DNA from 4 places in the Thioalkalivibrio sp. AKL7 genome. Region 1 is predicted to be linked to each of the others. Evidence: predicted binding sites of a transcription regulator. Region 1 holds the regulator's gene; each other region holds the start of a gene.
The links. Region 1 encodes sigma-54, which starts transcription at its own class of promoters, with help from an activator protein. Its sites were predicted from a motif close to TGGCANGNTNCNTGCTT; they were not measured.

Region 1 (7,229 bases):
GACCCTCCCGGACCCGACTGTCCATGGTGCTACCCGTTGTCGCCATCATCGGCGGCCTGATCCTGCTGACCTGGAGTGCCGACCGCTTCGTGTTCGGCGCCTCGGCCCTGGCCCGCGGCCTGGGCGTCAGCCCGCTGATCATCGGCCTGACCATCGTCGCCTTCGGGACCTCGGCACCGGAGATCGTGGTCTCGGTCCTCGCCAGCCTGCAGGGCAACCCGGGGCTGGCGGTGGGCAATGCCATCGGCTCGAACATCGCCAACATCGCGCTGGTGCTGGGGGCCGCGACCCTGGTCGCGCCGCTGGCGATCGGGCGCGGCATGGTCCGGCGCGAACTGCCGATCCTCCTGCTGGTCAGCTTCGGCGTGCTGCTCCTGCTTGTGGATGGCGAACTGGGCCGGCTGGAGGGCATCGCGCTGCTGGCCGGTCTGGTCCTGTTCACTGCCTGGATGGCCATCAGCGCCCGGCGCGCACGCCCGGCCCCCCATGACGACACCCCCGAGGTGGTGCGCGGCATGGTCGAGACGATCCCGGAGGGCGACCGACTGGGGCCCGCGATCGCCTGGCTCGTGTTCGGGCTGCTGCTCCTGCTGGCGAGCAGCCAGGCCCTGGTCTGGGGGGCCGTCGAAATCGCCGAACAACTGGGGGTCAGCGACCTGGTCATCGGGCTGACCATTGTCGCGGTGGGCACCAGCCTGCCGGAGCTGGCGACCTCGGTGGTCGCCGCCTTCCGCCGCGAGGCCGGACTGGCTATCGGGAATGTAGTCGGCTCCAATCTGTTCAACCTGCTCGCAGTACTGGCCGTTCCGGCCCTGATCGCGCCGCTGGCAATCGACGCCGATGTGCTGACGCGCGACTATCCGGTGATGCTGGCATTGACCGTGGCGCTATTCCTGATCGCGCTAGGCCGCCGCGGACAGATCCGGCGCTGGCAGGGCGCCCTTCTCCTCATCGCCTTCGCAAGCTACCTTGTCTATTTGGGAATCACGGCTACTGCATGAACTTCAACCCCGAAACCACCCGCAACCTCGCCCTGGCCGTCCTCAATGACGAGGCCGAGGCCGTACGCAACCTCGCCCAGCGCATCGACGACCGCTTCCTCGAGGCCTGCCGCTGCATCCTCGCGTGCAAGGGCCGCGTGATCGTCACCGGCATGGGCAAGTCCGGGCACATCGGCAGCAAGCTGGCCGCGACCCTGGCCTCCACCGGCACACCGGCCTTCTTCGTGCACCCGGGCGAGGCCAGCCACGGCGATCTCGGCATGATCACCCGCGAGGACGTGGTCATCGCGCTGTCGAACTCCGGCGAGACCGACGAGATCATTACCATCCTGCCGCTGATCCGGCGCCTGGGCGTGCCATTGATCGCGATGACCGGCAACCCCGGCTCGCGCCTCGGCGCGGATGCCACCGTGCACCTGGATGTCAGCGTCGAGCGCGAGGCCTGCCCGCTGGGCCTGGCTCCCACCTCCAGCACCACCGCGGCGCTGGCGATGGGCGATGCCCTGGCCGTCGCGGTGCTGGATGCACGCGGCTTTACCGCCAACGACTTTGCCCGCTCGCACCCCGGCGGCCGCCTTGGCCGACGTCTGCTGGTGCATGTCGCCGATATCATGCATACCGATGACGCGATCCCGCGCATCACCCCGGAGGCCCCGCTCAAGGACGCCCTGTTCGAGATCACCCGCAAGGGTCTAGGGCTGGTGATCATCACCGACGGTGACGATCGCATCCAGGGCGTGTTCACCGATGGCGACCTGCGCCGCACCCTGGATGCCGGGCACAGCCTGGACGGCCTGACCATCGGCGAGGCCATGACCACCGGCGGCCACACCGCGCAGCCCGACTGGCTGGCGGTGGAGGCCCTGGAGGCCATGGAGAGCCGGCGCATCAACGCCCTGCCCGTCACCGACGCCGAAAACCGCCTGGTGGGCGTGATCAACATGCACGACCTGCTGCGCGCCGGGGTGGCGTGATGAACCTGGATGCCACCACTCTGCGCACCCACCAGCAGGCCGTTCGCCTGCTGATCCTGGACGTGGACGGCGTGCTGACCGACGGCAGCCTGTTCCTCGGCGACGGCGGCGAGCAGTACAAGGCCTTCAACAGCCGCGACGGCCACGGCATCCGCCTGGCGCTGGACGGCGGCATCGAGATCGCCATCCTGACCGGGCGCACCTCCGGGGTCGTCGAGCACCGCATGCGCGACCTGGGAGTGGAGCATCTGATCCAGGGCCGCCGCGACAAGGGCGAAGCCCTGCACGAACTGCTGCAGCGCACCGGTCACGACCCCGCCGAAGCGGCCTTCATGGGCGACGACATCGTGGATCTTCCAGCGATGCAGCGGGTCGGGCTCGGGATCGCGGTCGGCGACGCCCACCCGCTGGTGCGCCAGCATGCCCAGTGGGTGACCGAAGCCCATGGTGGGCGCGGGGCCGTGCGCGAGGCCTGCGAGGGCCTGCTGGCCGCGCAGGGCCGGCTCGACGCGCTGTTCGAGACCTACCTGAACGGATGAGCCGCAGGATTCGCAGCCGACTCGGATGGGCCCTGGCCGTGCTCGCATTCGCAGCCGCGCCCCTGGCGCAGGCCGAGTTGAGCCCGCCCGAGGGCGAGGTCACGCTGCAGATTGACGGCTTCACCCTGCATGCCACCGGCGACGACGGCGAACTGAGCCATCGGCTGCGCGGCACCCGCCTGCGCGAGTTCGGCCGTGACGGCCCCCAGTGGGTGGACGACCCGGACCTCGACCTGTTCGCCGAGGGCGGTATCGAATGGCGCTGGACCGCCCCGGCCGCGCTGCATCAACCGGCAGCCGCGACCCTGGACCTGGTGGGCCCTACCCACGGCGTACAGCCGCCCCGCGGCGAACGCGTGGAGACCATCATCGATTCGCGGGATGTTCGCGTCGCCACCGACACCATGGTCGCCACTTCGGATGCCCTTTCCACCCTGAACCAGCCGGGCCTGTTCCAGCGCGGCACCGGTCTGCGCGTGGACTCGCGAGGGGATACCATAGAGTTGTTCCATGACGTGTACTCGCTCTACAGCGAGACGAGCGAGGAGGATCCCGCGCATGACCCCGAATCCCCATAGCCTTCGCCACCGTCCGGGCCAACCGGGTGCCCGCGTGGCGGCGCTCCTGCTGCTCGCCCTGCTGGCCACGCCCGCGCTCGCCCAGCAGGGCTCGGGCCCGGCGCTGCCGGTGGAGATCACTGCCGACCGCGCGGAGATGGACGAACGCCAGGGGCTGGGGACCTACACCGGCGACGTGATCGTGATCCGCGGCGACATGACCCTGGAGGCCGACAAGGTCTACGTGCGCACCCGCGATCGCCGCCCCTACGAAATGGAGGCCCACGGCGAGCCGGCACGCCTCGAATCACCCGATCCGGAAACCGGAGAGATGCGCATTGCCACCGCCCTGCGCATCGACTACCTGCTGAACGAAGACCGCATGATCCTCACCGACCAGGCCCATGTGATCACCACCAGCGAGGAGGCGCGCGGCAAGCGCATCACCTACGACCTGACGACCGACGTGATCGAGGCCGAACGCGGCGAAGGCGACAGCGAGCGCGTGCGCATCACCATCCAGCCGCGCGACGACGAATGAACGCCACCGCCCCCAGCCCATCCGCCACATCGGCACAAACCAACGACCGCCTGATCGGACGCGAGCTGACCAAGCGCTACGGCCAGCGCACGGTGCTGGACCAGGTGGACGTCGACCTCGCGCCCGGCGAGGTGGTCGGCCTGCTGGGCCCGAACGGGGCCGGCAAGACCACCTGCTTCTACAGCCTGGTCGGGCTGATCCGCCCCAATGCCGGGCGCATCACCCTGGGCGAGCGCGATATCACCCGCGCCCCCATCCACGTGCGCGCGCGCGCCGGCCTCGGCTACCTGCCGCAGGAGGCCTCGATCTTTCGCCGCCTGAGCGTGTGGGACAACCTGCAGGCCGTGCTCGAGCTGCGCCCCGGGCTGGATCGCCACGAGCGCCGCCGCATTGGCGATGCGCTGATCGAGGAGTTCCAGCTCGAGACCGTGCGCCACAGCCCGGGCATCGCGCTGTCCGGCGGCGAACGGCGCCGCGCCGAGATCGCCCGCGCCCTGGCCGGGGATCCGAAGTTCATCTGCCTGGACGAGCCCTTCGCCGGGGTGGACCCGATCTCGGTGGGCGACATCCAGGACGTGATTCGGCATCTCGCCCAGCGCGGCATCGGCGTACTGATCTCCGATCACAACGTGCGCGAGACCCTCGGCATCTGCCACAGGGCCTATATTCTTAGCGAAGGCCGCCTGCTGGCCGCCGGGACACCGGACGAGCTGCTGGCCGATCCCCAGGTGCGCCGGGTCTATCTCGGCGAGAACTTCCGCCTGTGAAAGCGCCCCACATGCGGCCCGGTCGGTGCACAAACCACAAGGCAGGCTTTAAGATTCCATCAATGCCCACCCTCGCCCCGCATACCCGATGCTGAAACCCGGCCTGAATCTGCAGCTGGGTCAGACGCTGACCATGACCCCGCAACTGCAGCAGGCGATCCGCCTGTTGCAGCTGTCCACGCTCGAGCTCCAGGTGGAGATCCAGCAGGCGCTGGAGAGCAACCCCATGCTCGAACAGGTCGAGGACGAAGAGGCCGAGGCCGACACCGAGCGCCTGAACCAGGACGGCGAGCTGGTGGAAGGCGATCGCATGGAGGCCACCACCACCAGCGACGACGTGATCCCCGAGGAACTGACGACCGACAGCCGCTGGGACGACATCTACGAGCCGGCCCCGACACCCAACAAGGGCGTGGATGACCGCGACCCGCTGGAAAACACCAGCGACGACGACGGTGAGGGCCTGCAGGATCACCTGCTGTGGCAGCTGCATCTGAGCCATCTGACACCGCGCGACCAGCGCATCGGGGCGGCCCTGATCGACGCCATCAGCCCCGACGGCTATCTCGAGGGCGACCTCGACACCCTGGCCGAGACCATCAGCCGAGGCGAGGATGAAACCGTCGGCGTCGACGAGGTCGAGGCAGTGCTCCACTGGATTCAGCAGTGCGACCCGCTGGGGGTCGGCGCGCGCAACCTGCGGGAGTGCCTGGAGATCCAGCTACGCGAACTGGCCCCGGACGCCCCGGCCCGCGAGGCCGCACGGGCGATCCTGGAACACGGCATGGACAGCCTGGGCAAGCGCGACTACAAGGCCCTGCAGCGCCAGTCCGGCGTACGCGACCCGGACGAACTGGCCCGCGCACTGGATCTGATCCGCACCCTGAACCCGCGCCCCGGCGCACAGATCAGCTCCGCCACCTCGGAATACGTAGTCCCGGATGTCTACGTGCGCCACACCACCGAGGGCTGGCGCGTGGATCTAAACCCGGAGATCGCACCGCGCATCCGCATCAACGACCTCTACGCCGGCATGGTGCGCCAAGTCTCGGATGCCCGCGACAGCGCCTTTATGCGCGATCAGCTGCAGGAGGCACGCTGGTTCCTGAAGAGCCTGCACAGCCGCAACGACACCCTGCTGCGGGTCGCCGAGGCGATCGTCCATCGCCAGCAGGGCTTTCTCGAGCATGGCGACGTCGCGATGCAGCCATTGATCCTGCGCGACATTGCCGAGACCCTGGAGATGCACGAATCGACCATCTCGCGGGTTACCACGCAGAAATACATGCACACCCCGCGCGGGGTCTTCGAGTTCAAGTATTTCTTCTCCAGCCATGTCGGCACGAACGATGGCGGCGAGTGTTCCGCCACCGCCATCCGTGCCATGATTCGCGAATTGATTGGCGACGAACCCCCGAACAAGCCGCTCAGCGATGCCCGGCTCGCCCAGGTCCTGTCGGACCGGGGCATCAACGTAGCGCGCCGCACCGTGGCCAAGTACCGCGAGGCGATGCACATCCCTTCATCCAGCGAACGCCGGCAGATGGCCTCGATGCCCACCGGCAGCAAGTAACCAAGGAGTCCTGACCATGCAGATCAACCTGACCGGCCACCACGTGGACATCACCGACGCCCTGCGCGACTACGTCAACGAGAAGTTCGCGAAGCTGGAGCGCCACTTCGACAAGGTCATCGACGTCCACGTCGTGCTGACCCACGAGAAGACCCGGAATCAGCACAACCAGGCCGAAGCGAATCTCCAGGTCAGCGGCAATCACATCCACGCCGAGGCCTCTCACGAGGACATGTATGCCGCGATCGACGCGCTGATCGACAAAGTCGACCGTCAGCTGATCAAGCACAAGGAAAAGGTCAAGGATCACCACCGCGCCGAAGGTGCCCAGCGCAACCGCGAGCAGGCCTCCTGATCCATGACGATTGCCGAGCTGATCACCTCCGAGCGCATTGGCCTGCAACCCGAGTGTTCCAGCCAGAAACGGGCCCTGGAGGCCCTGGCGGACCTCCTCGCCGGCGGAGGTGACGGCACGGGACCGGGGAGCAACGCGATCTTCGAGGCCCTGTCCGCGCGCGAAAAACTCGGATCCACCGGTCTCGGCCATGGGGTTGCGATTCCCCATGGCCGCCTGGCCGATCTCGAGGCGCCGCGCGTGGCCGTGCTGCGCCTGGACAAGGGCGTCGACTTCGACGCCATGGATCACGAGCCGGTCGATATCCTGATCGCACTGCTGGTCCCGGAGGCCGCCACCGGCGACCACCTCGACCTGCTGGCCCAGCTCGCCCGCGGCCTGTCGCAGCCAGACACCATCGGAGCGCTGCGCCGGGCCGGGGATGCGACGGCCCTGGAACAGGAACTCGTGCGCCGCTTCAGCGAGGACTAAGCCCGTGGAACCCGCCGCCAGCCGCGATTCCGGCGCGCAGCGTCTGCCATGAACGAGGCGCTGGGAGAAGGCGGGATCGCCCGCGACATCAACGTGGAGAGCCTGATCCAGGCCATGGGAAACCGCCTGGATCTTCGCTTCGTACACGGCGAACACGCAGCACCCGACCGCAAGCTGGTCGGCGACGACGGGGACGACCTGCCGCTGGCCGGCCATCTCAACCTGATCCGGCCCAACCGCATCCAGATCATCGGCGACTTCGAGGCCCGCTACATCTCCAGCCTCAGCGCCACCCAGTGCAACGACCTGATCCTGGAGATGGCCCGCACTGGGACCACCGCGGTGATCTTCGCCGAGGACACCTGTCCGTTCTCGGAGATGCCCGACGCCCCGCAGGAGGCGCTGCCGCTGATCCTGTGCTCCAGCACCAGCAGTCACGAGATCATCTCGC
Region 2 (7,229 bases), on a different contig from region 1:
CCAGGCGCTCCAGTAGCCCAGCGAAATCAGCCTCTTCGCGAACGGTCTGGTAGTCGCCCTTCGTCTGCGCGGGTCCGGGGTTGTCGGCGGCGGTATCGCCGTTGCCGCCCTCCAGTTCCGCGCGCCAGCGAGTGAAGCCGTAGCGGCGCACCATCTCCAGCAGGCGGTCATGGTCCGGCTCCTGGATCGCGAGGTCGTCGGGGCCGACATCCAGCGGGACATCGCGCTTGACCGTGATCAGCTCGCGCGAGGTCGGCAACCGGTCGGCGGCCGCGCGCAGGTTCTCGCCGATCTTGCCGCCGATGGCGTCGGCCTGCTCGAGGATGGTATCGAGGTCACCGTACTTCGCGATCCACTTGGCCGCAGTCTTCGGGCCGACCTTGTCGACGCCCGGGATGTTGTCGACGCTGTCGCCCATGAGCGCGAGATAGTCGACGATCTGCTCCGGGTCGACGCCGAACTTCTCCTGCACGCCGTCCGGGTCCAGGGTGACGCCGCTCATGGTGTTCACCAGCGTGATGCGGTCATCCACCAGTTGGGCGAGGTCCTTGTCGCCGGTGGAGATCACCACCGCGTGGCCGGCGCGCGCCGCCTGGTCGGCCAGGGTCGCGATCACGTCGTCGGCCTCGACACCCCCGACGCACAGCAGCGGCAGGCCCATCGCCCGGACCAGCTCGTGCAGAGGCTCGATCTGGGCCGCCAGCTCATCCGGCATCGGGGGGCGGGTGGCCTTGTATTCGGGGTAGATGTCATCGCGGAAGGTCTTGCCCTTGGCGTCGAACACCACCGCCATGTGCTCCGGCCCGTAGTCCGCGCGCAGCTTGCGCAGCATGTTGGCCACGCCAATCATCGCGCCGGTCGGGGCGCCATCCGGCGCGGTCAGTGGCGGCAGGGCGTGGAACGCGCGGAACAGGTAGGACGAGCCGTCGACCAGGACGAGGGGCGGTTGCGACATGCAGGCGGAATCCGGACAGGGAACGCGCGCCATTCTACAGGGCTGGCCGTGAGGCGCCCATTCGTGCGGGCCATTTGTATGGATACGTTTGTATGGACGCGGGGCGCCCGTTACGCTTGAGTCTCCATCCGAGGAACCCGCCGCATGAACAACCGTGAACGTGCCGAACACCCGGGCCTGCGTCCGATTGATGACTCTGCCCTGACCCGTGAAAGCTGGAAGATCTTCCAGATCATGGCGGAGTTCGTGGAGGGCTTCGAGCGCCTGGCGCACATCAAGCCCTCGGTCAGCATCTTCGGCTCTGCCCGCTTCCCCCCGGAGCATCGCTATTACCAGCTGGGCGAGACGACCGCGCGCCAGCTGTCGGATGCCGGCTTTGCGGTGGTCAGCGGCGGCGGGCCGGGCATCATGGAGGCGGCCAACAAGGGGGCCTTTGGCGGGCGCTCGCCCAGCATCGGCCTGAATATCCAGCTACCCCACGAGCAGAGTGCGAATGACTACCAGGACGTGGGGCTGGGCTTTCGCCACTTCTTTTCGCGCAAGGTGATGTTCGTGAAGTATGCATCCGCCTACGTGGTCCTGCCGGGCGGCTTTGGCACGCTGGACGAGCTGGCGGAGATCCTGACGCTGGTGCAGACCGGCAAGACCCGGCGTATTCCCGTGGTCCTCGTGGGCAGCGAGTTCTGGAAGGGGCTGCTCGACTGGTTCCAGGATACCCTGGTGGAACAGGGCACCATCGACGAGGAGGACCTGCAGCTATACTCGTTGGTAGATTCGCCGGAGGATGTGGTGAGCGCGATCTTCGAGCACTACGAGACGCGCAGCTTCGAGCCGTCCGCGGAAGAAAAGAAACGACTGATGGAGCTGTGATGATGACCCCGACCCGCCTGAGCCTGCCCCTGTCGCTGCTGGCGGCCCTGCTGCTGGTGCCCGGTTCGGCGCTGGCGCAGGAAGACCGCGAGTGGGGGGATGCCCCGCCGCCGCCGGAACTGGACGAGGCTGCCGATCCGCCGCCCCCGGTGCTGGACGAGCGCGCCCGCGAGCAGCGCTCCCTGGAAGAGGCCGACATCATCATTATCGAGCGCGATGGCGAGACGCGGCGCGAGTACCGCATGGGCGGCCAGCTGGTGATGGTCGAGGTCACGCCTGCGGTCGGCCCGACCTACTACCTGATTGATACCACCGGCGATGGCACGCTGGATGGTCGCCGCAATGAGCTGGATCCCGACTTTGTACCCCCGTCCTGGGTGATTTTCCGATGGTAATGAATGAATCCGAAATTCAGCGCTGCGGCGAGCTTGCCGACCTGGCACTGACGGCCGGTCCCGAGGGGCCGGAACTCGACGGTCGGCCGGTGCAGTGCCTGCGCCTGCCGGCTGCTGCGGCGCCGGCCCTGGAGCAGGCACTCGGTGCGGTCCCTGCTGGCTGTGGCCGTGTGATCGGCCGGGGTACGGATGATGCGGCCGGGCAGGTGGTCCTGGTGCTCGAGCGTGGCCAGGCCATTCAGGGCACGGTCGCGGCCGAGGGGCCTGGCAGCCTGGAGGCCCTGGGCGAGCGCGCGGCCGACTGGCAGGGCCGCCACACGGCCGGCGCCCTGCCCGCTGGAGACGGCTACCGCCGCGGCGTGCTGCAGCAGAGGATGCGCGAGCGTGCGGACACAATCACGTCTTCGCTGGATGCCGAATCGCGGACGATCCTGGATGCCGAACTGCATCATCAGGGGCTGTACCGTTTCGAGGACCTGCCGCTGGCGGGAAGCGTCTGGCAGACGGTCCGCATCTATCCGGAGGGCGCCGGCCTGGCCGATCTGGTCCTCCCGCCCGCGCCGGTGCCGGCCTTCTGGCAGGTCGCACGGCTCGCCCTGGCGGTCGCCGTGGATGACGCGGGGCGGCCGGATGCCGAGGGCTACCGGGCGTTGCTGTCCGGATATAACGGACGGCGGCCGTTGACCGCCATCGAGCGAGGGGCGGCGCCAACCCTGCTGCGCCTGGCTGCGCTGGACGACTGGCTTGCCGCACTGGAGGCCGGGGCCGATGGGCGCGCCGAGCGCGAACGGCTGGCGGCCCTTCAGGTAGAAGCGGCTCGCTTGCAGGGTGTCTGGGTTCGCGCCGCGGCTTGAGGGCCCAGCCGGCCCGCGCTGACGTGCGGGGCGCCTGGGCCAGTCGTTCGCAAACACAACGAGGCGGGGTCGTGGATCCGTGCCTTCCAAGGAGGAAAGCCCATGTTCCGAATCGCTGTCTGGCTGGCGTTGCCCCTGGCCGCCCTTCTCGCCCCTGCGCTCCTGAGTGCCGACGTCTATCGCTGGACCGACGATCAAGGCAATGTCCACTTCGGCGACCGCCCCCCCGAGGGGAGCCGTAGCGAATCGGTCGATGTGCGTGAGCCGATGCGGGGCGTGCCGCTGGAGGGCGCGCGTGAGATCCTCGAGCGCCCCGTGCGCCCGCGCGGTCAGCCCGAAGCGGAGGGCGCCTACCAGCGGGTCGCCATCGCGCGGCCGGGGGATGGCGAGGGCGTGCGGGCGAACGATGGCAATGTGACCGCGGAGCTCGAGATTGAACCGGCGCTTGACGCCGATGCCGGGCACCGCGTGGTCTGGTTGCTGGACGGGGAGGCCGCCGGCGAGGGGGGCTCGACGAGCGCGACATTCGAGGGCCTGAACCGCGGTGCCTATACCCTGCAGGCGCGGGTCGTGGACGAGTCGGGTCAGGAACTGGGCGCCAGCGATACCATCGAGTTCAACGTGCTGCGCATGGCCATCCCGCGCAGCCAGCAACAGCAGCAACGGCCCCAGCAGTTTCCGTCGGGCGGAGCACCGCAGGCACCGCAGGCTCCCCGGGCGCCGCAGCCGGTGACGCCTGGCCCGAATTGACGCCGGCACTCGCATAGCGCACCGAAGTGGTGCGGTTGATGCCCCAGATTGGTGCTATCATTGCACCACTCTGGGGCGTTTCGGTTTCAAGGGTGTCGGCGGCCAGGCTTCTGGTGTGACGCAGCCCTCGGCTTCAGCGTCCCGCCCGGCGATTTTCGCTTGGCGCGATTCCTGCTTGAGGCCTTTCGATGACTACGCCCGCTGCCAATCCCGGTATGACCACCCCGCCCTGGTGGGACGACCTCTCCACGGCCGTGCTGGTGACCGATGCGGAACTGCGCCTGCTCAGCCTGAACAGTGCGGCTGAGGTCCTGCTCGGGCTGAGCCGCGAACGTATCGTCGGTCACGGACTGGGGCAATGGCTCAAGCTGGACCGGAATCTGGCCAACCGCCTGCGTTCGGCGCTGACCCTGGATCAGCCGATCACGCTGCGTGCCCGTCAGATGGAGCCCCTGCGAGCCGACAGCTTCCTGGCCGACGTGATCATCACGCCACTGCACCCGGCCGGCGAGCGGCCGGGCCAGTTGCTGTTCGAACTGAACGCCATCGACCGCCACGAGCGCATCAGCCGCGAGGAACAGTTGCAGAAGCAGCAGGCGATCACCCGTGCAGTGACCCGTGGGCTGGCCCACGAGATCAAGAACCCGCTGGGCGGGCTGCGCGGCGCGGCGCAGTTGCTCGCCAGCGAGCTGGACGACTCGGGTCTCAAGGAATACACCCAGATCATCATCCGCGAGGCGGACCGCCTGCGCAGCCTGGTCGACCGCATGCTGGGGCCGAACAACATGCCGCGGCGCGAGGCCGTGAATCTGCACGAGGTCCTGGAGCACGTGCGGGGCCTGGTCAGCGTGCAACTGCCGCTGGGGCTGAAGATCCGCGGCGACTACGACCCCAGTATTCCCGACGTGCAGGCGGATCGCGACATGCTGGTGCAGGCCATCCTCAACCTGGTGCAGAACGCGGTGCATGCACTGGAAGACGGGGGGCAGATCACCCTGAGCTCGCGGATCCTGCGCCAGTACACGATCTCCGGGAAGCGCCACCGGTTGGTGGCCAAGCTGAGTGTGCGCGACAACGGCCCCGGCATCCCGGAGGAGATCCGCGAACGCATCTTTTTCCCGATGGTGACCGGGCGCGCCGAGGGCACCGGGCTGGGGCTGCCGATTGCCCAGAGCCTGATCCAGCTGCATGACGGCTTGATCGAATGCCATTCGCGCCCGGGGGCGACCTCATTCGACATCCTGCTTCCTATTGATTCCCCCCAGGGCCGGGAGGAGACGCACTGATGGAACCCATCGTCTGGATCATTGACGACGACGACTCGATTCGCTGGGTGCTGGAACGCGCCCTCCAGCGTCACGCGATCGCCGTGCGCGGCTTCGAGACCGCGGACGCTGCCTGGGCGGCGCTCGAGCGCGATCCGGTCCCGGACACCATCGTCGCCGACATCCGCATGCCGGGCCTGAACGGGCTGGATTTCCTCGCCCGCATGCAGACCCGCCCGGATCCACCGCCGGTCATCATCATGACCGCCTTCTCCGATCTGGAGAGCGCAGTGGGCGCCTACCAGACCGGGGCCTTCGAGTACCTGCCCAAGCCGTTCGACGTGGACGAGGCCGTGGCCCTGGTGCAACGCGCGCTGGAGGCGCGCCGTGCCGGGCAGGAGAACGGCCCCGCCGGTCCCGAGATCGAGGAGACCCCGATCATCGGCGAGGCTCCGGCCATGCAGGAGATGTTCCGTGCCATCGGGCGGCTCTCGCGCAGCAATATCACCGTGCTGATCAATGGCGAATCCGGCACCGGCAAGGAGCTGGTTGCCCGCGCGCTGCACCAGCACAGCCCGCGCGCCGACCAGCCGCTGATCGCGCTGAACACCGCGGCCATCCCCAAGGATCTGCTGGAGAGCGAGCTGTTCGGTCACGAACGCGGCGCGTTCACCGGGGCCAACCAGAGTCGCAAGGGCCGTTTCGAGCAGGCCGACGGCGGCACCCTGTTCCTCGACGAGATCGGCGATATGCCGTTCGATCTGCAGACGCGCTTGTTGCGCGTGCTGTCCGATGGCACGTTCTACCGTGTGGGCGGCCATACCCCGATCCGGGTGGACGTGCGCATCATCGCCGCGACCCACCAGGACCTGGAAGAACGCGTTCGCGCGGGCCTGTTCCGCGAGGATCTGTTCCACCGCCTGAACGTGATCCGCATCCACGTGCCATCGCTGCGCGAGCGCCCGGAGGACATCCCGCTGCTGGTGCAGCACTTCATGGCCGAGGTCGCTCAGGAACTGGGCGTGGAGGCCAAGACCATGCGCCCCGAGGTGGTCGCGGAGCTGCAGCGCCTGCCGTGGCCGGGGAACGTCCGCCAGCTGGAAAACACCTGCCGCTGGCTCACCGTGATGGCGTCGGGCCGCGAGGTGCACCTGGATGACCTGCCGGCCGAGCTGCACCAGCCGACCGAGAGCCGTGCCGAGCCCGGGAGTGCCCCGGTCCGTGTCGCTGCCGGCCCGCGGGACTGGACCGCCGAACTCGCCCAGGTCGCCCGCCAGCACTGGCAGCGCGGCGATCACGACCTGCTGGGCTCGGTCCTGCCGCAGATGGAACGCACGGTGATCCGCGAGGCACTGAACGCGACCGGTGGTCACCGCCAGCAGGCGGCCGCCCTGCTTGGATGGGGGCGCAACACCCTTACTCGCAAGATCCAGGAACTCGGCCTCGACGACGAGTAGGTCTTTTCACCGAGAAGGCACGAAGAAGGGCAAGGGCGATTTAACCCCAGAGATCACGGAGGACACGGAGAAAACCAGGGATGGTTTTGTTACGGGTAGGATGCCGATGAGCGCAGCGAAACGCATCGGCCACACGGGGTGGCCCGGCCCCGATGCGTTTCGCATGGCTCAACGCATCCTACCCCTCTGAAAAATTGGCGCCTTTTTCCGTGTACTTCGTGGTCAACAGGCTCTTTAGTGAACCGGCCTTTCAGGTGGTGGGATCCTGCGGAGCAGGCGGGGCGCAGGCGGAGACGGCACCGTTCAGTTGCAGGGTGCCGGTCAGGTCGCGCACGTGGGTGTAGCCGTGGCGGTCCATGTAGTCGCTGATGCCGTGCAGGATCTTCGGCAGGCACAGTGCGTCGTAGAACAGGCCCGTGCCCACGCCCACGGTGCTGGCGCCGGCGATCAGGAATTCCAGCGCGTCGGTGGCATTCATCACGCCGCCCTGGCCGATGATCGGCACGTTGTGCGGCGCGGCCACCTGGTAGACCTGCTGCACCTTCAGCAGCGCGATCGGCTTGATCGCCGGGCCGGACAGCCCGCCCTGGTTGTTGCCGATGACTGCGCGGCGGTTCTCCACGTCCACCGCCATGCCCATCAGGGTGTTGATCACCGCAAACGCGTCGGTGCCGGCCTCGATG
Region 3 (7,229 bases), on a different contig from region 1:
ATGAACCGCGAAGCCACACTCTCCGTCGACACCGCGACCGTGGAGCGGCTCATGCCGGTGCTGCGGTTCGCGGACCAAGCGCGCCGGGCGCTGCAGTACCCGGCACTGGGCATCGCCGGCCTGTTCGCCCTGTGGTACTGGGGCGGCTGGGCCATCGGCAACAACGAGGACACGATGGCCTTCGCCAGCTTCGCCCCCGGGCCCACGCTGGCGGCCTTCTGGGACATCGTCAGCTCCGGGGCCGTGTGGTCGCCGATCGAGTCCAGCCTGTACCGCGTGGGCTGGGGCCTGGCCTACGCCATTGCCATCGGCGTGCCACTGGGCGTAATGATCGGCTATTTCCTGACGCTGAAGCAGGTCACCCACGTCCCGTTCCAGTTCCTGCGGATGATCTCGCCGCTGGCCTGGATGCCGGTCGCGGTACTGGCCTTCGCCACCTGGGATGCGGCCATCATCTTCCTGATCGCCATCGCGGCCGTCTGGCCCATTACCTACGCCACCGCGCACGGGGTGCAACGCATCGATCCGATGTGGCTCAAGGTGGGCAACAACCTGGGCGCCAATCCGTACCACACCCTGCGCTACATCGTGATGCCCGCGATCGCCCAGGATGTGTTCGCCGGGATCCGCCTGGCGGTGGGTGTGGCCTGGATCGTACTGGTGCCGGCCGAGTACCTGGGCGTCACCTCGGGGCTGGGCTACGCCATCAACGATGCCCGCGACACCCTGGAGTACGACAAACTGGCCGCATTTGTCCTGGTCATCGGCATCATCGGCTACATGCTCGACGCCATCTGCGTACGCCTGATCAAGCGCAGCAGCTATCACGCGGAGGGCTGATCCCTCCAGGCCATGCCCGGGCCCGGCCGTTCCTGGCCGGGCCTTTTTGTGCGCCCGCAAAGCGGGCAAGCGCGACCCAACAGTGCAAGGCCCTGCCCCGCCTCGAGGCAACCGCGTCACCCCGACCCGGCCAGACGCCTCCGAACGCCCCACCAACACGTCGTTTCCGCACTGGCAGGCTTTCTGCATAACCCACGGCATGGCACTCCACCGCATATCCGATTCGACCCCACCGGACCTGGCCACCCGGGAGCAGGAGATCACCCTGCTGCTGGAGGTTGCCAAGCTCATGGGCCGCTCCGGCGACCCGGATGCCGCGATCTACCGCATCCTCGGGATGATGTCCCAGCTACTGGGGCTCAACCGCGGCCGGGTCCTGTTGCCGGATCCGAACAGCGGCCAGCTGCGCATCCGCCACGCCTACGGCCTGACCGATGCCGAGCGCGACCGCGGCAGCTACAGCCTCGGCGAGGGTGTCACCGGGCGCGTCATGAAGACCGGCCAGATCGCCCTGATCCAGGACATCGACAACGAGCCCGAATACCTCGCGCGCGCCATTGACCGTTCCACCCTGCCGCAGGAGACCGTCGCCTACATCGCCGTGCCCATCGTCCAGGACGAACACGCCATCGGCGTGCTGGGTGTGCACCGGCTGCGACGCCGCTCGCGCCAGTTCCAGGACGACCTGAACCTTCTGCGGGTGATCGCGAGCATGATCGGCCAGGTGCTGCGCATCCACCAGCTGATCGCCGAGCGCACCGCCGAGCTGGTCTCGGAGAACCGCTACCTCAAGAGTGCCCTGGATACCCAGGGCGGGCAGTACGGCATCCTCGGCGAGAGTCCGGCCCTGCGGCACGTCCTCAAGCAGGTCCACCGCATTGCGGATACCCAGGCCACCGTCCTGATCACCGGGGCCTCCGGGACTGGCAAGGAGAAGATCGCGCGCATGGTCCACCGGATCAGCCAGCGCAACGCGAAGCCGTTCATCTCCATCAACTGCGCCGCGATCCCGGCGGACCTGCTGGAATCCGAACTGTTTGGCCACGAAAAGGGGGCCTTCACCGGTGCCTCCAGCGCCAAGACCGGCAAGATCGCCCTGGCCGACGGCGGCACGCTGTTTCTGGACGAGATCGGCGACATGCCGGAGGCGTTGCAGTCGAAGATCCTGCGTGTACTGCAGGAACGGCTGGTCCAGCCCATTGGCGGCAACCGCGATCTCCCGGTGGACGTACGCATCATCGCCGCAACCCACCAGAACCTGCAGGCCGCGGTGAACGCCGGGAACTTCCGGCTCGACCTGTTCTACCGCCTGAACGTGATCCCGCTGCACATGCCGGCCCTGCGCGACCGCGCCAGCGACATCCGCCTGCTCACCCGCCACTTCCTCGACCGCTACACCCACCTGCACGGCTGGAACGTGGTCGTCGACGAGGGCGTGCTGGAACGCCTGGAGGCCTTCGACTGGCCCGGCAACATCCGCCAGCTGGAGAACGTGCTGGAGCGCGCCGTGCTGCTGTCCACGGACGGCCGCATCGGCACGCCGCTGATCGACGAGATCCTGCACGAGGAATCCCGCATCAGCCCGTTCGAGGGCGAGAGGTACAGCCTCCGCGACGAGCGTGCACCGGCACCATCGCGGCACAACGAGCCCCGAACCCTGCCCTCTTCCGGCGCGCCCTGCACCAGCGCAGTGCGCCCATATCAGCGCGTGCACGCCACCGAGGCGGAGCGCCTGAAGCGCGCGATCGAGCAGACCGGGGGCAACAAGACCCGCGCCGCGATGGACCTGGGCCTGACCCCGCGGCAATTGCGCTATCGCCTGAAAAAGCTCGGCATAGAAACCACTTAGGCCCACCACTCAGACACCAGCGGACCTTTTGTCCCCTTCGTCGACAATGTCGACCAATGGTCCGATCTCCCGGCACTCGCGCGCCGCCCTGGCGGCCCATTCCCCACGCTTGGCATGGCACCTGCAATGACCCTCGACATGCGCGGCAACGATGCCCGCATCGATTCGACCCACGAGGAGAGCCGACCATGCCGACCAAGAGTCTTCACGATCCCTTCGACGCCAACGCCGACCTGCGCCACGGCTCCAGCTGCCGCCACGGGCACACCGGTCCCGGCAGCTGCAGCTGCTTCGACACCGCGTCCCCGGACCTGGAAGAAAAACTGGAACGACGCGCCACCCATGAGCCCGTTCAGGCCGACGCCCACACCAACGGCGAAGACCTGAGCGACGAGGCCATGGTCGATCGCGCCGTGGAAAGCGCCATCGTCCGCGGCATGTTCGGCCACAACGAGATCAACCGCCGCCGCTTCCTGCAGATGATCGGGGGCGGCACGGTGGCCGCGGCCCTGGGCTCCATCCTGCCGCTGGACAAGGTCAAGGCCGCAATCAAGGACGGTGGCCCGCTGGAAAAGACCAAGCTGCGCGTCGGCTTCGTCCCGATCACCTGCGCCACGCCGATCATCATGGCCCACCCGATGGGCTTCTACGAGCGCCATGGCCTGGACGTCGACGTGATCAAGACCGCCGGCTGGGCGGTGGCCCGCGACATGTCGCTGTCCGGTGAGTACGACGCCTCGCACATGCTCTCGCCCATGCCGCTGTCGATGACCCTGGGCTCCGGCTCCTCGCGCGAGCACTACATCATGCCGGCGGTGGAGAACATCAACGGCCAGGCCATCACCCTGCACAACAAGCACAAGGACAAGCGCGATCCGAAGGACTGGAAGGGCTTCACCTTTGCCGTGCCCTTCGAGTACTCGATGCACAACTTCCTGCTCCGCTACTACGTCGCGGAACACGGGCTGGATCCGGATCGCGACATCAGCATCCGCGTCGTCCCGCCGCCGGAGATGGTCGCCAACCTGCGTGCCGAGAACGTCGATGGCTATCTGGCCCCCGACCCCTTCAACCAGCGCGCGGTCTGGGACGGCATCGGCTTCATTCACATGCTGACCAAGGAGATCTGGGACGGCCACCCGTGCTGCGCCTTCGCCTGTTCGGCCGCCTTCGCCGACGAGCACCCGAACACCTTCGGCGCGCTGTTCCGCGCGTTGATCGAGGCCACCCAGTACAGCTCGGATATCAACAACCGCGCCGAGATCGCTGAGGCCATCTCCCCGCGCGCCTATCTCAACCAGCCCAAATCGGTGGTGGAACAGGTGCTGACCGGCCGCTATGCCGACGGCCTGGGCGAGGTCAAGAACGACCCGCACCGGATCGACTTCGACCCCTTCCCCTGGCACTCGATGGCTACCTGGATCCTTACCCAGATGAAGCGCTGGGGCTATGTGGATCGCGACTTCGACTACAACCGCCTGGCGGAAGACGTCTTCCTCGCCAGCGAGTGCGCCGAAGTGATGACCGAGCTGGGCTACGAAGCGCCGAGCGACACCTACAAGAACTTCGAGATCATGGGGAAGGTGTTCGACTACACCGACCCGGAAGGCTATCTCGACAGCTTCGACATCCGCAGGAGCTAAGCCATGTTGAGCAATCTCAACTTCCGGGCGACCGTCCTCTCGCTGGTGATGCTCGTGGTCTTCCTGGGCGTGTGGCAGCTGGCCACCGCCCCGGAGGTCCTCGCGCCGCAGCAGGGCGAGCTGAGCGAATACGAACAACTGATGGGGGGCGGGACCGATCGCAGTTCCAGCAGCGGCATCCCGGCCCCCACCCAGGTGTTCAGCCACGCCTTCAGCGAACTGAGCAACCCGTTCTACGACGCGGGCCCGAACGACAAGGGCATCGGCATCCAGCTGGCCTACTCAATCTACCGGGTCCTGCTGGGCTTTGCCCTGGCCGCGCTGATCGCGATCCCGCTCGGCTTCGTGATCGGCATGTCGCCGCTGCTGAACAAGGCGTTCGATCCGTACATCCAGATCCTCAAGCCGATCTCGCCCCTGGCCTGGATGCCGCTCGCCCTGTTCGTGATCCGCGACTCGAACATGTCGGCGATCTTCGTGATCTTCATCTGCTCGATCTGGCCGATGCTCGTGAACACCGCCTACGGCGTCGCCTCGGTGCGCAATGACTGGCTGAACGTGGCCAAGACCCACCAACTGTCGAACCTGCGCACCGCGTTCACCGTGATCCTGCCTGCCGCGGCCCCGACCATCCTCACCGGCATGCGCATCTCCATCGGCATCGCCTGGCTGGTCATCGTCGCCGCGGAGATGCTCGTGGGCGGCACCGGCATCGGCTACTACATCTGGAACGAGTGGAACAACCTCGATCTCGCCAGCGTGATCTTCGCGATCATCATGATCGGCATCGTCGGCTTCCTGCTGGATGCCTCCCTCGCCCAGGCCACCAAATTCGTGCGCTACGCCGACTGAGTCGGCGCAGCCCAACCAGGAGACCTATCATGAGCAAGGGATTCCTCGAAATCGAGAACCTGAGCCAGCGCTTCCCGCAGCCCGACTCCAGCGAACTGATGACCGTGTTCGAGGGCGTCGACGTGACCATCAACAAGGGCGAGTTCGTCTGCCTGATCGGTCACTCCGGCTGCGGCAAGTCCACCATCCTGAACGTGCTCGCCGGTCTGGCCACACCGACCGACGGCAACGTGATCATGGACAACAAGGAGATTACCGGCCCCAGCCTCGACCAGGGCGTGATCTTCCAGAACCACAGCCTGCTGCCGTGGCTGTCGGCGCGCGACAACGTGATGTTCGCGGTGCGCGCCCGCTGGCCGAACTGGAGCAAGGCGAAACGCCTGGAACACGCCGAGCGCTACCTGCACATGGTGGGCCTGGACCACGCCATGGACCGCAAGCCCTCGCAACTCTCCGGCGGCATGCGCCAGCGCGTCGGCATCGCCCGGGCCTTCGCCATCGAACCCAAGCTGCTGCTGATGGACGAGCCGTTCGGAGCCCTGGACGCCCTGACCCGCGGGGTCATCCAGGAGGAGCTGCTGAAGATCTGGTCGGAGACCCACCAGACCGTGTTCATGATCACCCACGACGTGGACGAGGCGATCCTGCTTGCCGACCGCGTGCTGCTGATGACCAACGGGCCGCATGCCCAGGTCGCCGAGTCGGTGAAGATCGACATCCCCCGGCCGCGGGAGCGCGCCAGTCTGCATCAGCAGGAGGCCTACTACCCGATCCGCAACCACCTGGTCGACTTCCTCGTGAACGGCGCCAAGGAGATGTCGGCCAAGGCCCAGGCGGGCGCCGCCCGCGGTGACAACCCGCGCCACAGCCCGCGCATCGTCAACCCGGCCAAGCCCGAGGCCAACCCGGAACCCGGTCCGCGCATGGTTCGCGCGGTCTGACCCCCAGTCCATCCATCGCATTCAAGGAGCACAGTAATGAGTCTCAGCAAGAGCGCCATGACCACCACCATCCTCGAGGCCAAGGAGAACCGCGGAACCACCTGGGCCGCGATCGCCGAGGCCACCGGGCTGCACGAGGTCTACGTGACCTCCGCCTGCTACGGCATGAACCACCTGGAGGGTAACCAGGCCGACAAGCTGGCGACCTTCCTCGGCCTCGGCCCCGAGGTCTCGCAGGCGCTGCAGGCCTTCCCGCACAAGACCTGGGACAAGACCATCCCCACCGACCCGGTGCTCTATCGCTTCTACGAGGCGATCAACGTCTACGGCGACACCATGAAGGCGCTGATCCACGAAAAGTTCGGTGACGGCATCATGAGCGCCATCGATTTCACCATGGATATCGACAAGGTCGAGGACCCCAAGGGCGACCGTGTGAAGATCACCTGGAACGGCAAATTCCTGCCCTACAAGAGCTGGTAGCGTGTCCCATCGGTCACGCGGCGGCCAGGCGCGCCGCGTGACCGCCCCTTCCCGCGAGCCGGTATCCCAGCGCCCGTTCGCGCCCCAACGTGTACGGCAAGTCCCTTCGCATAGTAGGCTCTTGCCGATGCGCCATCCATCCACCCTGCCCCGTCTGCTGATCCTGCTGGTCAGCCTGTCCGTTGCCGCCCCCGCAATGGCGGCAGACAGTGACGGCGCCAGCGTATACACCATCGGCGTGCTGGCCTTTCGCGATGCCGAAGAGACCACGGCCCAGTGGCAACCCACAGCCGACTACCTGAGCACGCAGGTCGACGCGGCCGAATTTCGCATTCAGGCACTTAACTATCCGGACCTGGAGCAGGCCGTCGCCACCGGGGACGTCGATTTCGTCCTCACCAACACCGGCCATTACGTGCGCCTGGAGGCGCAACAAGGCATCACCCGCCTGGCCACCCTCATCGCCGAGGAGCAAGGCCAGCCCATTCGTCAGTTTGGCGGGACGATCCTGGTCCTCGACGAACGCAATGACCTCCAGTCACTGGACGACCTTCGCGGGCAACGGTTGCTGGCGGTGGAAGAAGACTCTCTGGGCGGTTGGCTGGCCGGTTACGGGGCCCT
Region 4 (7,229 bases), on a different contig from region 1:
CAGGCCGATCGGGCCATAGCCACAGCCCAGATCCAGGCAGGCATCGGTTGGCTCCACCTCGATGCGCTCCAGCAACATCCGCGTGCCATCGTCGATGCGGCGCGGCGAGAACAGGCCCCAGGTCGTGCGGAACCGCAGGTGTTCTCCGGCCAGCGTGTCCTCGAACTCCAGGTCGCGCTTCAGCTCCGCCTGACGGGTACGCCGCGCCTGGATCGTGGGGAAGCCCTCCTTCATGCCACCCCTCCGTCCGCAGTCCGCTCCACAGCCTCGGCCAGGCCCTGCCACAGGGCCTCGGCGGTGGAGGCCGCGGCGCCGGCGTCGTCCTCGCCCGGCAGACCGAGCACGTTGATGTGCCCCATCTTGCGGCCGGACCGGGCCTCGGCCTTGCCATACAGATGCAGCCGCGCGCGGCCGGCAGCCAGCACGTCTTGCCAGTCGGGTTCCGCTGCGGCGGGCCACAGGTCACCCAGCAGGTTCACCATCGCCACCGGGGTCGTCAGCAAGGCCGGGGCCAATCCCAGCCCGCAGACCGCGCGCACCTGCTGCTCGAACTGGCTGACGGTGCAGGCATCCTGGGTGTAGTGCCCGGAGTTGTGCGGACGCGGCGCGATCTCGTTGACCAGCAACTCACCCTCCACCGTGAGGAAGAACTCCACCGCCAGCAACCCCTGGTAGTCGAGCTGCTCGGCAATGTGCCGGGCGATCGCCGTGGCGCGTTCGCGCGGCTCGTCACCGACTCGGGCCGGCACCCGCGTCAGGTGCAGGATGCCCTCGTGATGGGTGTTTTCCGCCACCGGAAAGGCCTCGTTCGATCCGTCCGCGGTTCGCGCCACCAGCACCGAGAGCTCGCGCTCCAGCTCGACCTGGGCCTCCAGCACGCAGTCCACCAGTCCCAGCTCCGCATGCGCCGCGGGCAACTCGCCGGCCTGCGCCAGCCGGACCTGGCCCTTGCCGTCATAACCCAGGCGCGCAGTCTTCAGGATCGCGGGGAACGTCGGCCCTCCCGCGTCCGCTCGCACTTCGGGCGTCTGGCCGGCCAGGACCGCCTGCCAGGGAGCCACCGCCACACCGATCTCGCCGAGGAAGGCCTTCTCCTCCAGGCGATCCTGGGCAATGCTCAGGGCGCGCGGCCCCGGGCGCAGACAGGCGCGGGCATCCAGCCACTCCACGGCCGGGCGCGGGATGTTCTCGAACTCGGTGGTAATGACCGCGCAGGCCCCGGCCAGGGCCTGCAGCGCATCGGGGTCGTCGAAGGCCTGGCACAAGTGCCGCGCCGCCACTCGCCCGGCCGGGCTCGCCGGGTCCGGGTCCAGGACCCATACGGGATAGCCCATGCCCTGTGCGGCCTCCACGAAATAGCGGCCGAGCTGCCCGCCACCGAGCAGCCCGAGGGTCGCAGGGGGCTGGATCATGACGGGTCCGGTGGCAGGGTCTGCCCCAGCACGGCCTGACTCTGGGACTGGCGAAAGGCATCCAGACGCTCACGCAGATCGGGATCGTGGTTCGCCAGCATCGCGGCGGCGAACAAGGCGGCGTTGGCCGCGCCCGCCTCGCCGATCGCGAAGGTCGCCACGGGTATGCCGCGCGGCATCTGCACGATGGACAGCAGCGAGTCCTGCCCCTTCAGGTGGCGCGAGGCGACCGGCACCCCGAGCACCGGTACCGGCGTCTTGGACGCCAGCATCCCCGGCAGGTGCGCCGCCCCGCCGGCCCCGGCGATAATCGCCTGCAGGCCCCGCTCGCGCGCCTGCTCGGCGTACTCGAACAGGAGATCCGGTGTTCGGTGAGCCGACACCACCCGGGCCTCGAACGGGACCCCGAGTTCGTCCAGCACATCCACCGCCCGCTCCATGGTCGCCCAGTCGGAGGTGCTCCCCATCACGACGCCCACGCGAGGCGCCGCCGAATTGCCTGCCATCTCAGTCATGGCCCGAACGATAGCGACCCCGGCCCCACCCGACAAGCCATGCGCACCACGAAGCGCTCCCGGACGCGCAGAAAAGCCCGATCAAGGAGCGATCCACAGGGAGACCCAGAGGCCGGAAGGCCTCACTGGTGAGAGCGAAGCGGGGGGCGTGAATGGCCGGAGGATAAGGCGCGACGCGCCCATGCGCTTGCTGCCGATCGTCGCGTCTCCTTGTGGATCGCTTTTCTTCGTGTCTTCGTCCGCTTCGTGGTGCGCAAGGCCCGCGCCCGGTAGAATCGCGGCATGACTGACACCCTGCTTGAAAGCCACATCCCCGACCTCGAACTCGTCCATCGCGGCAAGGTGCGCGATCTCTATGCGGTGGACGCCGACCACTGGCTGATGGTCACCACCGACCGCCTGTCCGCCTTTGACGTGATCCTGCCCACGGCCGTGCCGGAGAAGGGCCGGGTGCTGACCGAGATCACGCAATTCTGGATGCACAAGGTGGAACGCGAGCTGGGCATCCCCAACCAGCTGACCGAGATCCCGCTGGAACAGGTGATCCCGGACCCGGCCATTCGTGCCCCGCTTGAAGGACGCAGCCTGGTGATTCGCCGGCTCGAGGCCCTGCCGGTGGAGGCGGTGGTACGCGGCTACCTGATCGGCTCCGGCTGGAAGGACTACCAGGCCAGCGGCGCGGTCTGCGGCATCCCGCTCCCGGCCGGCCTGGAGCTCGCCTCGAAACTCCCGGAGGCGATCTTCACCCCCAGCACCAAGGCCGACGTCGGCGACCACGACGCCAATATCGACTTCGATTCCGTGGTAGCGACCATCGGCGAAGAACGAGCGCGTCAGGTGCGTGATGCAGCACTCTCGATCTACGCGATGGCGCGCGACTACGCGGCCGAGCGCGGCATCATCATCGCCGACACCAAGTTCGAGTTCGGCGTCGATGCCGCCGGCACCCTGCATCTGATCGACGAGGTCCTGACCCCGGACTCCTCGCGCTTCTGGCCGGCCGACCGCTACGCGCCAGGCACCAGCCCCGAGTCCTTCGACAAGCAATACGTACGCGACTACCTGGAGACCCTGGACTGGAACAAGCAGGCGCCCGGCCCCGAGCTGCCCGCGGAAGTGGTGGAACAGACCGCGGCGCGCTATCGCGAGGCCCTGGAGCGCCTGACCCGCGACGCATGAGCCCGACACAGACAGGAGCGTCCCCGCAGGGCCTGTTCGTCACCGGCACCGACACCGGCGTCGGCAAAACCTTCGTCAGCTGCGCGCTGCTGGAACTCTGGCGGGATCGTGGGCTGCGGCCACAACCGCGCAAGCCGGTGGAATCCGGCTGCCCGCCGGGCCCGGATGGGCTGCGGCCCGAGGACGGGATGAACCTGACCCGCGCGGCGGGCCTTCCGGACGCCGCCATCGAGCAGGTCACGCCCTGGCGCTTCCCCGATGCCATCGCCCCGGACCAGGCCGCCGCGAACCAGGGCGTGCGCCTGACGATCGCGGAGCTGGCCGCGGCCTGCGCCCCCGACGGCACGGGCCCGCGGCTGGTGGAGGGTGCGGGGGGCTTCTACTCGCCGCTGTGTGCCGATGGGCTGAACGCGGACCTCGCCGAGGCCCTCGGGCTGCCGGTCCTGCTGGTGGCGGAGGACCGGCTGGGCACGCTGAACACCTGCCTGCTGACCCTGGAGGCCCTGGAACGACGCGGCCTGCAACTGGCCGGGATCGTGCTGAACCGGCGCCGGGTGGATGCCGACCCGCGCCTCGACAATGCGGCCGCGCTGCGTTCACGCACGAGCCCCCCGATCATCGAGTCAGCGGAAGGAATCACCCGCGCGGCGCTGACTCAGAAGCTCTCCACCTCGAAGTTGTCCGGGCGCACGCCGCCGGAGGACTCACGCTCCTGACCGCGGTCCTCGGAGGCCGCAGGGGCTTCCTCTTCGTCAACACGGAACCCGGCCAGGGTCTCGCGCAGGGCACGGGTTCCCTCGCGGTCGACGCGGCGGGTCTCGATGATATGCACCGGGCGCTGGGACTCGCCGTAGTACGCCTCGTTGAAGTCGTCGCGCACCGTCATGCGCGAGCCGGACAAACTCATGCCCAGGTAGGCACCCCGCGCCCGCGAGTAGGACAGGAAGTCGGCCGTCGGGGTGGCACTCCGGCCCGCGCCGACCGGACCGGCAGCCACCGAGGCGTCGCCCCCCAGACGGATCGCGGACCCGAACATCGAGTCCACCGCATCCTGGGTGCGCGCGACCATCACCACCTCGGCGGCATCACCACCGAACTGCATGCCGAAGCTGACCGAACCGAGGGAGTAGAACGCCACCGGCGAATAATCGCCGCGCTCGTCGTCCCAGGCCAGGAACACGCCGATGCCGCCGGAGCCTCCGATCAGGAAGGCCCCGCGAGCCACGCGCGGGAAGATCACCACGCCGCGGGCGTCGCGCAAGTCCTCTTTAAGGGACTCGTACTCGGGGTGGGTGGCCATGTTCTCCACCGTCGCCTGGGCGCGATCGATGATGTCCTGCGGATCGATCTCGCGGCTGAACGGGTTCGCGTGAGCGCTCCCCACCATGGCGGCAAACACCAGCGTCGTCAGGCAGACAAGGATCAGTCGTTGCATCGTGGAAACCTCCAGAAAGGCCAAGGGAGACGCAGCCGCGCGAATGCGTCGGCGTCTCCCTAACGAATACATTCATCATGGCACAAAAAAAGGGGGCCGAAGCCCCCTTTTTCGTGCTGCAATCCGCAGGATCAGTTGACCTTGGGATCCAGCTCGCCGGACAGGTAGCGCTTGACCATGTCGTCCAGGGAGATCGGCTTGATCTTGGACGCCATGCCGGCGCAACCGAAGGCCTCGTAACGGGCCTGGCAGAGGTCCTTCATCGCGGCAGTCGAAGCCTTCAGGAACTTGCGCGGATCGAATTCCTTCGGGTTCTCGGCCAGGAACTTGCGCACCGCACCGGTGGAGGCCATGCGCAGGTCGGTGTCGATGTTGACCTTGCGCACGCCGTGCTTGATGCCTTCCTGGATCTCTTCGACCGGCACGCCGTAGGTCTCGCCCATGTCGCCGCCGTACTTGTTGATGATCTGCAGCCACTCCTGCGGAACGGAGGAGGAGCCGTGCATGACCAGATGGGTATCCGGGATGCGGGCGTGGATCTCCTTCACGCGCTGGATGGCCAGGATGTCACCGGTCGGCGGACGGGTGAACTTGTAGGCGCCGTGGGAGGTACCGATGGCGATCGCCAGGGCGTCGCACTTGGTGTTCTTCACGAAGTCGGCGGCCTCGTCCGGGTCGGTCAGCAGCTGGTCGTGGGACAGCTGGCCCTCGGCGCCGGAACCGTCTTCCTCGCCGGCCATGCCGGTTTCCAGGGAGCCCAGGCAACCCAGCTCGCCTTCCACGGACACGCCACAGGCGTGAGCGATCTCGGAGACCTTGGCGGTCACGTCACGGTTGTAGTCGTAAGAAGCCGGGGTCTTCATGTCAGGCATCAGGGAGCCGTCCATCATCACCGAGCTGAAGCCGGACTGGATGGAGCGCAGGCAGACTGCCGGCTCGGAGCCGTGATCCTGGTGCAGCACAACCGGGATGTCCGGGTACTGCTCGATGGCGGCGATGATGTTGTGGCGCAGGAAGGGCTCGCCGGCGTACTTGCGGGCACCGGCGGAGGCCTGAATGATCACCGGGGAGTCGACCGCAGCGGCCGCTTCCATGATCGAATGGACCTGTTCCATGTTGTTGGCGTTGTACGCCGGCATGCCATAGCCATGCTCGGCGGCATGGTCCAGAAGCTGGCGAAGTGAGATTAGAGCCATGGATTCCTCCTTACGGGATTCGGACTGAGGTAGTGAAAAAGTCGATTATCTGGTTGGCGACTGCGGGCGGTGCGCGGTTCAGGCCAGTTCGCCGACGCGCACGATCTTCATGGCGTTGGTGCCGCCATGCTCGCCCTGCAGGTCGCCCTTGGTAATGATGACCAACTCGCCATCCTGCACGACGCCCTCGGCCTTGAGCAAGTTCACCGCCTCACGGTTCACGCTTTCGTGGCTCTCGGGGATCGGCTTCAGGGTCACCGGATAGACGCCGCGATAAAGCGTCATGCGGCGGCTGGTCGATTCGTGCTGGGTGAGCGCGTAGATCGGGATGCCCGAGCTGATGCGCGACATCCACAGCGCCGTGGACCCGGACTCGGTCAGCGCGGCGATCGCGGAGACATCGAGATGGTTGGCGGTATACATGGTGGCCATCGCGATGGCCTCGTCGACCCGGCCGAAGGTCGAATCCATGCGATGGTCCGACTGGCGTGCGGCGCGCTGGCGCTCGGCAGCCTCGCAGATCCGGTCCATGCTGGTGACCACGCGCGCAGGATAACGCCCGGTCGCGGTCTCGCCAGAGAGCATCACCGCATCCGTGCCGTCCAGCACCGCGTTGGCCACGTCGAATACCTCGGCGCGGGTCGGGATGGGGTTCTGGATCATGGTCTCCATCATCTGGGTCGCAGTGATGACCAGACGATTGAGGCTGCGCGCGCGCGTGATCAGGGTCTTCTGCACCCCCGGGAGCTCGGCGTCACCGATCTCCACGCCCAGATCGCCGCGGGCGATCATGATGACCTCCGAGGCGGCGATGATCTCGTCGATCACCTCCAAGGCCTCGGAGCGCTCGATCTTGGCGCAGATCCCGGCCTCCCAGCCGGCATCCTTCAACAGGCCCCGCGCCAGGTGCAGGTCCTGGGCGGAACGCGGGAACGAGACGGCCAGGTAGTCCACCTGCAGCTCGGCCGCCAGGCGGATATCGTCGCGGTCCTTGTCCGTAATCGCGGGCGCAGACAGGCCGCCGCCCTGGCGGTTGATGCCCTTGTTGTTGGACAGCTCGCCGCCGACCTCGACGGTGGTCTCGATCCGGCTGCCATTGACCGCCGTGACCTTGAGCACGATACGACCGTCATCCAGCAGCAGGATGTCGTCCGTGCGCACGTCGTCCGGGAGGTCCTTGTAGGTCAGGCCGACCTGGGTGGCATCGCCCGCGTCGCGATCCAGCTCGGCATCCAGCGCGAAGGGCGCGCCCTCTTCCAGCTGCACCTTGCCCTGCTGGAAGCGGTCGATGCGGATCTTGGGGCCCTGCAGGTCGCCCAGGACACCGACGCAACGGCCGGCGCGCTCGGAGGCGGCCCGCAGCCGCGCCAGGCGCTGGCGGTGGTCATCCGGATCGCCATGCGAGAAATTCAACCGGACCACATCCACACCGGCCCGGATGATGGCCTCCATGGCCTCGTCGCTGTCCGTTGCCGGCCCCAGCGTGGCTACG

Region 2: glnL (nitrogen regulation protein NR(II)) is a predicted target of sigma-54. The motif match lies at 3,985-4,001, and genes of this name have one in related genera.
Region 3: G315_RS0102780 (CmpA/NrtA family ABC transporter substrate-binding protein) is a predicted target of sigma-54. The motif match lies at 2,800-2,816, and genes of this name have one in related genera.
Region 4: G315_RS0108390 (lipid-binding SYLF domain-containing protein) is a predicted target of sigma-54. The motif match lies at 4,608-4,624, and genes of this name have one in related genera.

The regions. Positions count from the first base shown of each region.
Region 1 covers NZ_KB906948.1:348,584-355,812, reverse strand. The annotation lists gene G315_RS0104580 (calcium/sodium antiporter) at 24-1,001, shown strand; gene G315_RS0104575 (KpsF/GutQ family sugar-phosphate isomerase) at 998-1,975, shown strand; gene G315_RS0104570 (HAD family hydrolase) at 1,975-2,514, shown strand; gene lptC (LPS export ABC transporter periplasmic protein LptC) at 2,553-3,092, shown strand; gene lptA (lipopolysaccharide transport periplasmic protein LptA) at 3,073-3,612, shown strand; gene lptB (LPS export ABC transporter ATP-binding protein) at 3,609-4,379, shown strand; gene G315_RS0104550 (RNA polymerase factor sigma-54) at 4,468-5,952, shown strand; gene hpf (ribosome hibernation-promoting factor, HPF/YfiA family) at 5,969-6,307, shown strand; gene G315_RS0104540 (PTS sugar transporter subunit IIA) at 6,311-6,778, shown strand; gene hprK (HPr(Ser) kinase/phosphatase) at 6,827-7,229, shown strand, end outside.
Region 2 covers NZ_KB906950.1:195,457-202,685, forward strand. The annotation lists gene polA (DNA polymerase I) at 1-955, opposite strand, end outside; gene G315_RS0107940 (TIGR00730 family Rossman fold protein) at 1,100-1,825, shown strand; gene G315_RS0107945 (DUF2782 domain-containing protein) at 1,825-2,220, shown strand; gene G315_RS0107950 (hypothetical protein) at 2,220-3,074, shown strand; gene G315_RS0107955 (DUF4124 domain-containing protein) at 3,177-3,824, shown strand; gene glnL (nitrogen regulation protein NR(II)) at 4,013-5,110, shown strand; gene ntrC (nitrogen regulation protein NR(I)) at 5,110-6,546, shown strand; gene G315_RS0107970 (dihydroorotate dehydrogenase) at 6,797-7,229, opposite strand, start outside.
Region 3 covers NZ_KB906947.1:607,946-615,174, forward strand. The annotation lists gene G315_RS0102765 (ABC transporter substrate-binding protein) at 1-4, shown strand, start outside; gene G315_RS0102770 (ABC transporter permease) at 1-840, shown strand; gene G315_RS0102775 (sigma-54-dependent Fis family transcriptional regulator) at 1,040-2,689, shown strand; gene G315_RS0102780 (CmpA/NrtA family ABC transporter substrate-binding protein) at 2,878-4,332, shown strand; gene ntrB (nitrate ABC transporter permease) at 4,336-5,184, shown strand; gene G315_RS0102790 (ABC transporter ATP-binding protein) at 5,214-6,125, shown strand; gene cynS (cyanase) at 6,162-6,608, shown strand; gene G315_RS0102800 (bifunctional diguanylate cyclase/phosphodiesterase) at 6,736-7,229, shown strand, end outside.
Region 4 covers NZ_KB906950.1:290,308-297,536, reverse strand. The annotation lists gene G315_RS0108415 (class I SAM-dependent methyltransferase) at 1-234, opposite strand, end outside; gene G315_RS0108410 (5-(carboxyamino)imidazole ribonucleotide synthase) at 231-1,412, opposite strand; gene purE (5-(carboxyamino)imidazole ribonucleotide mutase) at 1,409-1,918, opposite strand; gene G315_RS0108400 (phosphoribosylaminoimidazolesuccinocarboxamide synthase) at 2,210-3,106, shown strand; gene bioD (dethiobiotin synthase) at 3,103-3,822, shown strand; gene G315_RS0108390 (lipid-binding SYLF domain-containing protein) at 3,762-4,541, opposite strand; gene fba (class II fructose-bisphosphate aldolase) at 4,673-5,737, opposite strand; gene pyk (pyruvate kinase) at 5,816-7,229, opposite strand, start outside.